Regions from separate parts of the Ramlibacter sp. AN1133 genome, predicted to be linked through region 2. Evidence: riboswitches for the same ligand, from Rfam matches in the RefSeq annotation. Region 2 holds a riboswitch; the other holds the start of a gene.

Region 1 (5,543 bases), on a different contig from region 2:
CCGGGGGCGGAGCCGGGGGAGGCGAGCTGCGGCTGGACGAACTCGCCACCACGCGCGGCAGCGCCCAGCGCACCATCGAGCTGCGGGACGGCGAGCCGGTGAACGTGATCTCGCCGGAGGAGGTGCAGGTGCAGATGGCGCCCGCGCCGGCGCCGGCCGCGCGCCGGCGGGCCGCCCCGGCCAAGGCCGCGGCCAAGAAGGCGGCCAAGAAGGCGGCGCGCGTCGGTGGCGCTGCGGCGGCGCAGCCGGCCACCGCCACCGGCCAGAGGGCGAAGCCGCCGGCCGCGGCCGCTGCCGTCGAATGCCACTTCCGCGCCGAGACCGACGACGAATACGTGCTGGGCCAGGTCCACACGGTGGACGTGACGATCGCGCGCGAACTGCTGCAGGCCACCGGCCGGCGCGCCGCCAGCAAGGTCGACCGCGCCAGGGTGAGCAAGGCGCGGCCGCTCATCGTGGAGTGCATCCCCGCGCTGCGCGTCTCGCTGGTCCATCCCGAGGACGCCCGCGTGGAGGTCGCGGTGCCGGAGCCCGGCACGCCGCTGGACCTGCGCTTCGACGTCCAGGGCAACGAGGCGGGCAGCGCGCAGGTGCGCGTGCAGGTCCGGCAGGGGCCGATCCCCCTGGTCACCCTGGTGCTGGACCTGCAGGTGGTGCAGGAGCGCAGCGGCACGCGCCGCAGCGCCACCGCATCGGCGGGACTGGCCGCCTTCCCGCGCAAGTTCCCGCAGCAGCCCGACGAACTGCGCATCCACCAGGTGCAGCCGCTCGGCGCCAAGACGCAATACCAGTACGAGCTCGAGCTGCGCGAGCTGGGCGTGCGCATGCCCTTCGAGTCGCCGCTGCTGGACGGCGACCCGGCCGCCACCATCGCCGGGATCCACAAGGACATCGAGGACCGCTGGGCGCAGAGCCAGGGCCAGAAGGAAGCGTTCGCACGCGACCTGCTCGCCATCGGCGCCAGGCTGTTCGACGCGCTGTTCCCGCGCGAGCTGCAGGACCAGCTGTGGGAGCACCGCGACACCATCGGCAGCGTGCAGGTGATCTCCAGCGAGCCCTTCATCCCCTGGGAGCTGGTCAACCTGCGCGATCCGCGCACGCAGCGGCCGGGCCGCGATTCGGTGTTCCTCGGCGAGCTCGGCGTCGTGCGCTGGCTGATCGACGGCTACGCGCCGGACCAGGTCAGGATCCGCAAGGGCAAGGTGCGCTACCTGGTGCCGGAGTACCAGGGCGACGATGCGCTCGCCGGCGCGCAGGACGAGATCGCCGTCATGCGCAAGCGCGGCGGGGTCGAGGTGCCGGCGCAGGCCGAGGAGGTCTACAAGCTGCTGGAGACACCCGGCTCCTTCGATCTTCTCCACGTCGCCTGCCACGGCGCCACCGACGCGGACCACGTCGGCAACGCGCAGCTCGTGCTGCCGCCGCCCACGGACGGCTCGGGCAGCCAGAACGCCGTGCTGGCGGAGACCGTCCGCTACACGGCCAACCTGCAGTCGGACGGCGACCGGCCGATGGTCGTCCTCAACGCCTGCCAGAGCGCCCGCGCCGGCTATGCGCTCAAGGGCCTGGGCGGCTTCGCCGCGGCGTTCATCCACGCCGGCGTGGGCGTGTTCGTCGGCTCGAGCTGGTCGATCGGCGACCAGCCGGCCTACGGGTTCGCGCGGGAGCTGTACGCGCAGTTCATCGACCAGGGCGCGGAGCTGGCCGCCGCCTCGGCCGCGGCACGGCGCAAGGCGCGCGAGGACGGCGACGCGACCTGGCTCGCCTACGCCGTGTACGGCCATCCCCGCGCCGTCGCGAAGAAGACCTGATTCCCACCCCAAGGAGGAACGACATGGCGAAGAAAGCGAAGACACCCGCGGCGCCCGAGGAGGGCACGCCGCTGCAGGAGGTCGTGCGCCGGCCGCGCATCTGCTTCGAACGCATCATCCCCGACGAGCAGGACCCGGAGCGCCACGTGCGCCGGGCGCTGCGCGGCGAGATGCTCGCCGCCGTGGCGCAGGGCGCACGCAAGCTCGATGCGGAGCAGGTCGCGCACGTCACCCGCATGGCGCTGGTGGCGTCCAAGCGATGGGGCAAGGGCGCCGTGGTGCGCTGCCGCTTCCTGGACGGCACGCCGAAGATGCAGAAGAAGGTGCGCACGCTGTGCAAGGAGTGGGAGCGGCACGCCAACGTCACGATCAAGTTCGTGAACAAGGCGCCGTCGGAGGTCCGCATCTCCTTCTACGCCGACGAGGGCTCGTGGTCGGCGGTGGGACGCGACGCGCTCAACGCCTCCTACTTCCCCCTGCACCAGCCGACGATGAACTTCGGCTGGGTGCGCGACAACTCCGACCCGGAGGAGGACCGCGCGGTGGTCCTGCACGAGTTCGGGCACGCGCTCGGGTGCATCCACGAGCACCAGGGCCCGGAGTTCGGCCGCAAGTGGAACCGCGAGGAGGTGATGAAGTACTTCCGGGGCCCGCCCAATTTCTGGGACGACGACGCGATCGTGAGCAATGTCCTGGACAAGTACCCGCCCAAGGGCATCCTGACCACCAAGTACGACCCGAAGTCCATCATGCTCTACTCCTTCGACGGCAAGCTGTTCTCCGACGGCCTCGGTCCGACCAACGAGAACACGCTGCTGTCGCAGCTCGATCGCAAGATGATCAAGGAGATGTACCCGGCGTGAGGGGCCGCGGCGTCGCCGCCCGGGCGACGCCCGCGCGTCAGGCCCCGAACACCTTCGCCAGCTCGAACGGCGTCGTCACCTCCAGCTGGTCGTAGCGGCACTCCTGCGCCGGCTTGTCCGGCCGCCAGCGCAGGAACACCGCAGCATGCCGGAAGCGATTGCCCTGCAGGTGGTCGTACTTCACCTCGCACACGCGCTCGGGCCGCAGCGGCTCCCAGCTCAGGTCCTTGCCGCCGCTCCAGCGGCTCTGCGCGCCGGGCATGCGCTGCGTATCGCCCACCGCCGCGCCGGCCCATTCGCGCCACGGGTGGTCCTTGATCGCGTCGCGGCGCAAGGGCTCCAGCTCCTGCGCCAGTTCCTGCCGCATCGCCATCGTGAACGAGGACGTCACGCCCACGTGCTGCAGCGTGCCGCTGTCGTCGTACAGCCCCAGCAGCAGCGAACCCACGGCGTCCTCGCGGTCCTTGTACCAGCGGAAGCCCGCCACCACGCAGTCCGCGCTGCGCACGTGCTTGATCTTGAGCATCGCGCGCTTGCCCGGCTGGTAGGCCGCGGATTCCAGCTTGGCGATCACCCCGTCGAGGCCGGCGCCCTCGAACTTCTCCAGCCACTCCTCGGCCTGCGCGCGGTCGCGGGTGACGGGCGTCAGGTGCAGCGGCGGCCTGGCCTTGCCCAGCAGGCGCTCCAGGCGCTCGCGCCGCTCCGACTGCGGCAGTTCCATCGTCGACTTGCCGCCCGCGGCCAGCAGGTCGAAGGCCACGAAGCTGGAGGGCGTGTCCTTCGCCAGCCTGGCCACGCGCGAGGCCGCCGGATGCAGGCGCATCTGCAGGGCATCGAAGTCGAGCCCGCCGCGGCTGGCCACGACGATCTCCCCATCCAGCACGCAGCCCTTGGGCAGGGCCTCGTGCAGCGCCTTCTCCAGTTCGGGGAAGTAGCGGTTCAGCGGCCGCAGGTCGCGGCTCTGCAGGTAGGTCTGCTCGGCGCCGCGGAAGACGAGCGCGCGGAAGCCGTCCCACTTGGGCTCGAACAGGAAGCCGGGCTCGGCGGGCAGCGCATCGGCGATCTTGGCCAGCATCGGCTCGATGGGCGGGGAAGGGAGTCCGGGGGTGGCCATGTGCACTTTTTAACCCCTAAGGGGGCTCGTGTGGGGCATTCGGGCGGTTTCCGATAAAATCCCGGCCAACCCGAGGAGCGTTGCAGCGTCCGCCATGGACGCGAGGCTCGGATTCCATGCAACGACGCTCACCCACCTTTCCGTGCGGTGAGCAGATCCACGCGCCGGTTGGTGGGCTCTCCACCTCTCGTTCCGGAGCACCCATGAACGCCGTTCTCAAGACCGCCGCGCCCGCCGACAGCGCGATCACCGACATCTCGCTGGCCGACTGGGGCCGCAAGGAAATCCGCATCGCCGAGACCGAGATGCCCGGCCTGATGGCGATCCGCCAGGAATTCGCCCAGGCCCAGCCCCTGAAGGGCGCCCGCATCACCGGCTCGCTGCACATGACGATCCAGACCGCCGTCCTGATCGAGACGCTGCAGGCGCTGGGCGCGCAGGTCCGCTGGGCCTCGTGCAACATCTTCTCCACCCAGGACCACGCCGCCGCCGCCATCGCCGCCGGCGGCACGCCGGTGTTCGCCAAGAAGGGCGAATCGCTGGAGGAGTACTGGGACTACACGCACCGCATCTTCGACTTCGGCGCCAAGGGCAGCGAGGGTGAAGGCCCCAACATGATCCTGGACGACGGCGGCGACGCCACGCTGCTGATGCACCTGGGCCAGCGCTGCGAGAAGGACCTGTCGCTGATCGACACGCACTCCTCCGAGGAAGAGCGCATCCTGCACGCGTCCATCCGCAAGAAGCTGGCCGAAGACCCGACCTGGTACAGCCGCAAGTCCGCCCAGATCATCGGCGTGACGGAGGAGACCACGACCGGCGTGCACCGCCTGCAGGACATGGCCAACAACGGCAAGCTGAAGTTCCGCGCGATCAACGTCAACGACTCGGTCACCAAGAGCAAGTTCGACAACCTGTACGGCTGCCGCGAATCGCTGGTGGACGGCATCAAGCGCGCCACCGACGTGATGATCGCCGGCAAGGTCGCCCTGGTCGCCGGCTACGGCGACGTGGGCAAGGGCTCGGCCCAGGCCCTGCGCGCGCTGTCGGCGCAGGTGTGGGTGACCGAGATCGACCCGATCAACGCGCTGCAGGCCGCCATGGAAGGCTACCGCGTGGTGACGCTGGACTACGCCGCCGACAAGGCCGACATCTTCGTGACCTGCACCGGCAACCGCGACGTCATCACCTACGCCCACATGGCGAAGATGAAGGACCAGGCGATCGTCTGCAACATCGGCCACTTCGACAACGAGATCGACGTCGCGTCGCTCGAGAAGAAGTGCCAGTGGGACGAGATCAAGCCGCAGGTCGACCACGTGATCTTCCCGGACGGCAAGCGCATCATCCTGCTGGCCAAGGGCCGCCTGGTGAACCTGGGCTGCGGCACCGGCCACCCGAGCTACGTGATGTCCTCCTCCTTCGCCAACCAGACGCTGGCGCAGATCGAGCTGTTCACCAAGTCCTCGCAGTACGAGGTGGGCAAGGTGTACGTGCTGCCCAAGCACCTGGACGAGAAGGTGGCGCGCCTGCAGCTGTCGAAGCTGGGCGCGCAGCTGACCGAGCTGACCGATGCGCAGGCCGCGTACATCGGGGTGAGCAAGAGCGGGCCGTACAAGCCCGACACGTACCGCTACTGATCTCTTCCTCCCTCCCCCTCCGGGGGAGGGTCGGGGTGGGGGCGCTCCGTCGCCGGAAAGGGGGGGGCCCCCCCACCCCCCCCCCCCCCCCGCGGGGGGGGGGGGCGCGAACCCC
Region 2 (5,543 bases):
GGTGGACAGCAGCATGCGCGCGGCCTCGGTGCCATCCCACACAGCGGGCGGGTTCAGGCAGTTGTCGCAGTTGCCGCAAGGCTCCGAGTGTTCGCCGAAGTACGACAGCAGCCGCACGCGCCGGCAGTCCGTGGCCTCGGCCAGCGCGAGCAGGGCATCGAGCTTGCCGCGCTGCACCTGCTTGAATTCGTCGCCGGCCGGGCTCTCGTCGATCATCCGGCGCTGGTTCACCACGTCCTGCAGGCCGTAGGCCATCCAGGCATCCGAGGGCAGGCCGTCGCGGCCGGCGCGGCCCGTCTCCTGGTAGTAGCCCTCGATGTTCTTCGGCAGGTCGAGGTGGGCGACGAAGCGCACGTCCGGCTTGTCGATGCCCATGCCGAAGGCGATGGTGGCCGTCATCACCACGCCGTCGTCGCGCAGGAAGCGGTCCTGGTGGCGCTGGCGCACGCCGGCGTCGAGCCCCGCGTGATAGGGCAGGGCGTCCAGGCCTTCGCGGCACAGGATCTCCGCGATCTCCTCCACGCGCTTGCGCGACTGGCAGTAGACGATGCCGGCCTCGCCCTGGTGCTCGCCCTCGATGAAGCGCAGGAGCTGGAGCGTCGGATCCTTCTTTTCCGCGATCGTGTAGCGGATGTTGGGGCGGTCGAAGCTGCTGACGAACTGGCGCGCGCGACCGAGCTGCAGGTGGGTGACGATGTCCTCGCGCGTGACGCCGTCGGCCGTGGCCGTGAGCGCGATGCGCGGCACGCCGGCATAGCGCGCGTGCAGGATGGCCAGCGCCCGGTATTCCGGCCGGAAGTCGTGGCCCCACTGGCTGACGCAATGCGCCTCGTCGATCGCGAACAGCGACAGCTTGCCCGCGCCGTGCATGGCATCGAGCAGCGCCAGGAAGCGCGGGGTGGTCACGCGCTCGGGCGCCGCATAGAGCAGCGTCAGCTCGCCGCGGGCCAGCCGCCGCTCCACCGCGTTGGCCTCCTCCATCGAGAGCGAGGAATTGAGGAACGCGGCCTGCACCCCGGCCTCGTGCAGGGCGCCGACCTGGTCGTGCATCAGCGCGATCAGGGGCGACACCACCACGGTGGTGCCGTGGCCGGCCTGCTGGCGCACGAGCGCGGGAATCTGGTAGCACAGCGACTTGCCCCCGCCCGTGGGCATGAGCACGAGCGCATCGCCGCCGGCGACGACGTGGTCGACGATCTCGGCCTGCTGCCCGCGGAACGCGGGGTAGCCGAAGACGGTCTGCAGGATTTGCTGGGGGGAAGACACGATCGCCCGATTGTCCCTGAGCCTGCCGGTGTAACGCCGCTCGGACCCGGAACGCCGACCGGCAAAGCTGTGAACTGCGCACGCCGGCGCCGCCGGTGCCCCTGCGCGCCGGCCGAATTCACCGTCTTTCCTACAATCGGGGCATGAAGCCCGTCGTGTACACCCGTGGACAAGCCCTGCCGCAGCTGCTCGCCCAGCGCATCCTGATCCTGGACGGGGCCATGGGCACCATGATCCAGCGCTTCAAGCTGACCGAGCAGGATTTCCGCGGCGAGCGCCTGCGCGAGCACCCCAAGGACCTGAAGAACAACAGCGACCTGCTGGCGCTCACGCGCCCCGACGTGATCCGCGACATCCACGAGGGCTACCTCGCCGCCGGCGCCGACATCATCGAGACCAACACCTTCGGGGCCAACCGCATCGCGCAGGACGACTATGGCCTGGGCGAGCTGGCGCGCGAGATGAACGTGGCCGCCGCCAGGCTGGCGCGCGAGGCCGCCGACAAGTTCTCCACGCCGGACCAGCCCCGCTTCGTGGCCGGCGCGCTGGGCCCCACGCCGCGCACGGCCAGCATCAGCCCCGACGTGAACGACCCGGGCGCGCGCAACGTGGACTTCGAGGCCCTGCGCGCCGCCTACTACGAGCAGGTGGAAGGCCTGGTGCAGGGCGGAGTCGACCTGCTGCTGGTCGAGACCATCTTCGACACGCTCAATGCCAAGGCGGCGCTGTTCGCGATCGACGAGTACTTCGCCGACAGCGGCGAGCGGCTGCCGATCATCATCAGCGGCACCGTCACCGATGCCTCCGGCCGCATCCTCAGCGGCCAGACCGTCACGGCCTTCTGGCACAGCGTGCGGCACGCGCAGCCGCTGGCGGTCGGCCTGAACTGCGCGCTGGGCGCGGCGCTGATGCGGCCCTACATCCAGGAGCTGAACCGGGTCGCGCACGACACCTTCATCAGCTGCTACCCCAACGCGGGCCTGCCCAACCCCATGAGCGAGACCGGCTTCGACGAGACGCCGGAGGTCACCTCGCGGCTGCTGCGCGAGTTCGCGGCCGAGGGGCTGGTGAACATCGTGGGCGGGTGCTGCGGCACGACGCCGGACCACATCGCGGCGATCGGGCAGGCGGTGCACCTGATGCCGGCGCGCGCGACGCAGCGGCAGTTCTTCTACCGGGAAGCCGCCTGAGGGTCTGCCGTCGGCAGGCCCCGTGGGCTGGGCTCGCCGCAGGCGACCCCAGCTTGGGCGCTCCTTCGTTCCACTGCGATCCCTCGTGAGGATGTCTGCCCGGTCGGCCAGCGGGCGGTGACCCGCTGGCGCCTCGCATCTCGGGCGGGGCCGGTAAGCCGCCGCTTCGATGCAGCAAGTGTGGCGCCCGGAGCGGAGAAAGTCTTGCTGAACCTCCGGCATTTCGGCGCGGAAGCAAAAAATCCTTCTGAGACCTCCAATTTCCCGGAAAATCGTGCGCCATGGACGCCATTGACCGGAAAATCCTCAGGGTGCTGCAGCAGGATGCCCGGGCCAGCCTGCAGCAGGTCGGCCAGGCCGTCGGCCTGAGCGCCTCGCCGTGCTGGGAGCGCATCCGCAAGATGGAGGCCGCCGGCGTGATCGAGGGCTACACGGTGCGCCTGAACGCGCAGGGGCTGGGCCTGAACGACACGGTGCTGGTACAGGTCACCCTCGACAGCCACACCGACAACACGCTGGAGAAGTTCGGCGAGACGCTGGCGGCAATCCCCGAGGTGGTCGAGGCCTACCTCGTCTCCGGCGAGTACGACTACCTGCTGCGGGTGGCGGTGAAGGACACGCGCGACTACGAGCGGCTGCTGCGGGAGAAGCTGTACAAGATCAAGGGCATCCGCCACAGCAAGTCCTCGTTCGTGCTGCGGACGCTGAAGAAGGCGGATCTGCCGCTGTAAAATCGTTCCCTGCTCAAGGAGCGCTGCAGCGGCCCCGGAAAACCGGGCGCACCGTCAGGCTTGAGATGGATTCCAACCGCGCTCACCCGGCCCCTGCGAGGTGAGAAGGAATGCAGTCCCAAGTCCCCCCCATGAAGTTGTCCGGCCTGGAGCCCGTCTCCATCGTGCCCGGCAGCCTGTTCGTCAACATCGGCGAACGCACCAACGTCACCGGCTCGAAGGCGTTCGCCCGCATGATCCTGGCGGGCCAGTTCGAGGAGGCCCTCGCGGTCGCGCGCCAGCAGGTCGAGAACGGCGCCCAGGTCATCGACATCAACATGGACGAAGCCATGCTGGACAGCAAGGCCGCCATGGTGCGCTTCCTCAACCTGATCGCCAGCGAGCCGGACATCGCCCGCGTGCCGATCATGATCGACTCCTCCAAGTGGGAGGTGATCGAGGCGGGGCTGCGCTGCATCCAGGGCAAGGGCATCGTCAACTCGATCTCGCTCAAGGAAGGCGAGGCCGAGTTCAAGCGCCAGGCCACGCTGGTCAAGCGCTACGGCGCTGCCGCCGTCGTCATGGCCTTCGACGAACAGGGCCAGGCCGACACCTACCAGCGCAAGACCGAGATCTGCGCGCGCGCCTACCGCATCCTGGTCGACGAGCTCGGCTTCCCGCCCGAGGACATCATCTTCGACCCCAACATCTTCGCGATCGCCACCGGCATCGAGGAGCACAACAACTACGCGGTGGACTTCATCGAAGCCACCAAGTGGATCAAGAAGAACCTGCCCGGCGCCAAGGTCAGCGGCGGCGTGTCCAACGTGAGCTTCTCCTTCCGCGGCAACGACCCCGTGCGCGAGGCGATCCACACCGTGTTCCTGTACCACGCCATCCAGGCGGGCATGGACATGGGCATCGTCAACGCCGGCATGGTGGGCGTGTACGACGAGCTCGAGCCGGAACTGCGCGAGCGCGTCGAGGACGTGGTGCTGAACCGCCGCCCCGATGCCGGAGAGCGCCTGGTGGAGATTGCCGAACAGGCCAAGGGCGCGGCCAAGGACGAAGGCAAGAAGAACGAGTGGCGCGCGCTGCCGGTGGAGCAGCGCCTGGCGCACGCGCTGGTGCACGGCATCACGGACCACATCGTCCCCGACACCGAGGAGATGTTCCAGAAGGTGCTGGCCCGGGGCGGCCGTCCGCTGCACGTGATCGAGGGGCCGCTCATGGACGGCATGAACATCGTGGGCGACCTGTTCGGCGCCGGCAAGATGTTCCTGCCGCAGGTGGTGAAGTCCGCCCGCGTGATGAAGCAGGCGGTGGCGCACCTCATTCCCTTCATCGAGGAAGAGAAGCGGCAGCAGGAGGCCGCCGGCCAGGACGTGCGCGCCAAGGGCAAGATCATCGTGGCCACCGTCAAGGGCGACGTGCACGACATCGGCAAGAACATCGTCACCGTCGTCCTCCAGTGCAACAACTTCGAGGTGGTGAACATGGGCGTGATGGTCCCGTGCCACGAGATCCTGGCCCGCGCCAAGGTCGAGGGCGCGGACATCGTCGGCCTGTCGGGGCTGATCACGCCTTCGCTGGAGGAGATGCAGTACGTCGCCGCCGAGATGCAGAAGGACGACCACTTCCGCGTGAAGAAGATCCCGCTGCTGATCGGCGGCGCCACCACCAGCCGCGTGCACACCGCGGTGAAGATCGCACCGCACTACGAAGGCCCGGTGGTCTACGTCCCCGATGCGTCGCGCAGCGTGAGCGTGGCGCAGTCGCTGCTCTCGGATCAGGCCGCGAAGTACATCGCGGAGATCGAGGCCGACTACGACAAGGTGCGGCAGCTGCACGCCAACAAGAAGCAGACGCCGCTGTGGCCGCTGGCGAAGGCGCGCGCCAACAAGACGCCGATCGACTGGTCCACCTACGTGCCGACCCGGCCGAAGTTCATCGGCCGGCGGGTGTTCAAGAACTACGACCTGGCGGAGCTGGCCGGCTACATCGACTGGGGCCCGTTCTTCCAGACCTGGGACCTGGCCGGTCGCTTCCCCGAGATCCTCAAGGATGAAGTGGTGGGCGCCGAAGCGGTGCGCGTGTACTCCGACGGCCAGCGCATGCTCAAGCGCCTGATCGAAGGCCGTTGGCTGACCGCCAATGCGGTGATGGGCCTGTGGCCCGCCAACACCGTCAACGACGACGACATCCAGCTGTACGCCGACGAAAGCCGGACCGAGACCGTGCTCACCTGGTACGGCCTGCGCCAGCAGGCCGAAAAGCAGGTGATCGACGGCGTGATGCGCCCGAGCCGCTGCCTGGCGGATTTCGTCGCGCCCAAGGGCGTGCGCGACGACTACGTGGGCGTGTTCGCGGTCACGGC

What was found. Region 2 has a riboswitch for S-adenosylhomocysteine ahead of metH (methionine synthase). Riboswitches for the same ligand answer to the same signal wherever they lie in the genome.
Region 1: another riboswitch for S-adenosylhomocysteine. It lies ahead of ahcY (adenosylhomocysteinase); the one in region 2 lies ahead of metH (methionine synthase).

What each region holds. Positions count from the first base shown of each region.
Region 1 is NZ_JBBKTQ010000027.1:17-5,559, reverse strand. Features, by position in the region: gene WG923_RS25565 (DUF7379 domain-containing protein) at 1-1,811, shown strand, start outside; gene WG923_RS25560 (M12 family metallopeptidase) at 1,835-2,674, shown strand; gene WG923_RS25555 (ATP-dependent DNA ligase) at 2,712-3,788, opposite strand; S-adenosyl-L-homocysteine riboswitch at 3,855-3,925, shown strand; gene ahcY (adenosylhomocysteinase) at 3,992-5,428, shown strand.
Region 2 is NZ_JBBKTQ010000002.1:199,161-204,703, reverse strand. Features, by position in the region: gene recQ (DNA helicase RecQ) at 1-1,266, opposite strand, end outside; gene WG923_RS03410 (homocysteine S-methyltransferase family protein) at 1,410-2,456, shown strand; gene WG923_RS03405 (Lrp/AsnC family transcriptional regulator) at 2,738-3,187, shown strand; S-adenosyl-L-homocysteine riboswitch at 3,197-3,278, shown strand; gene metH (methionine synthase) at 3,298-5,543, shown strand, end outside.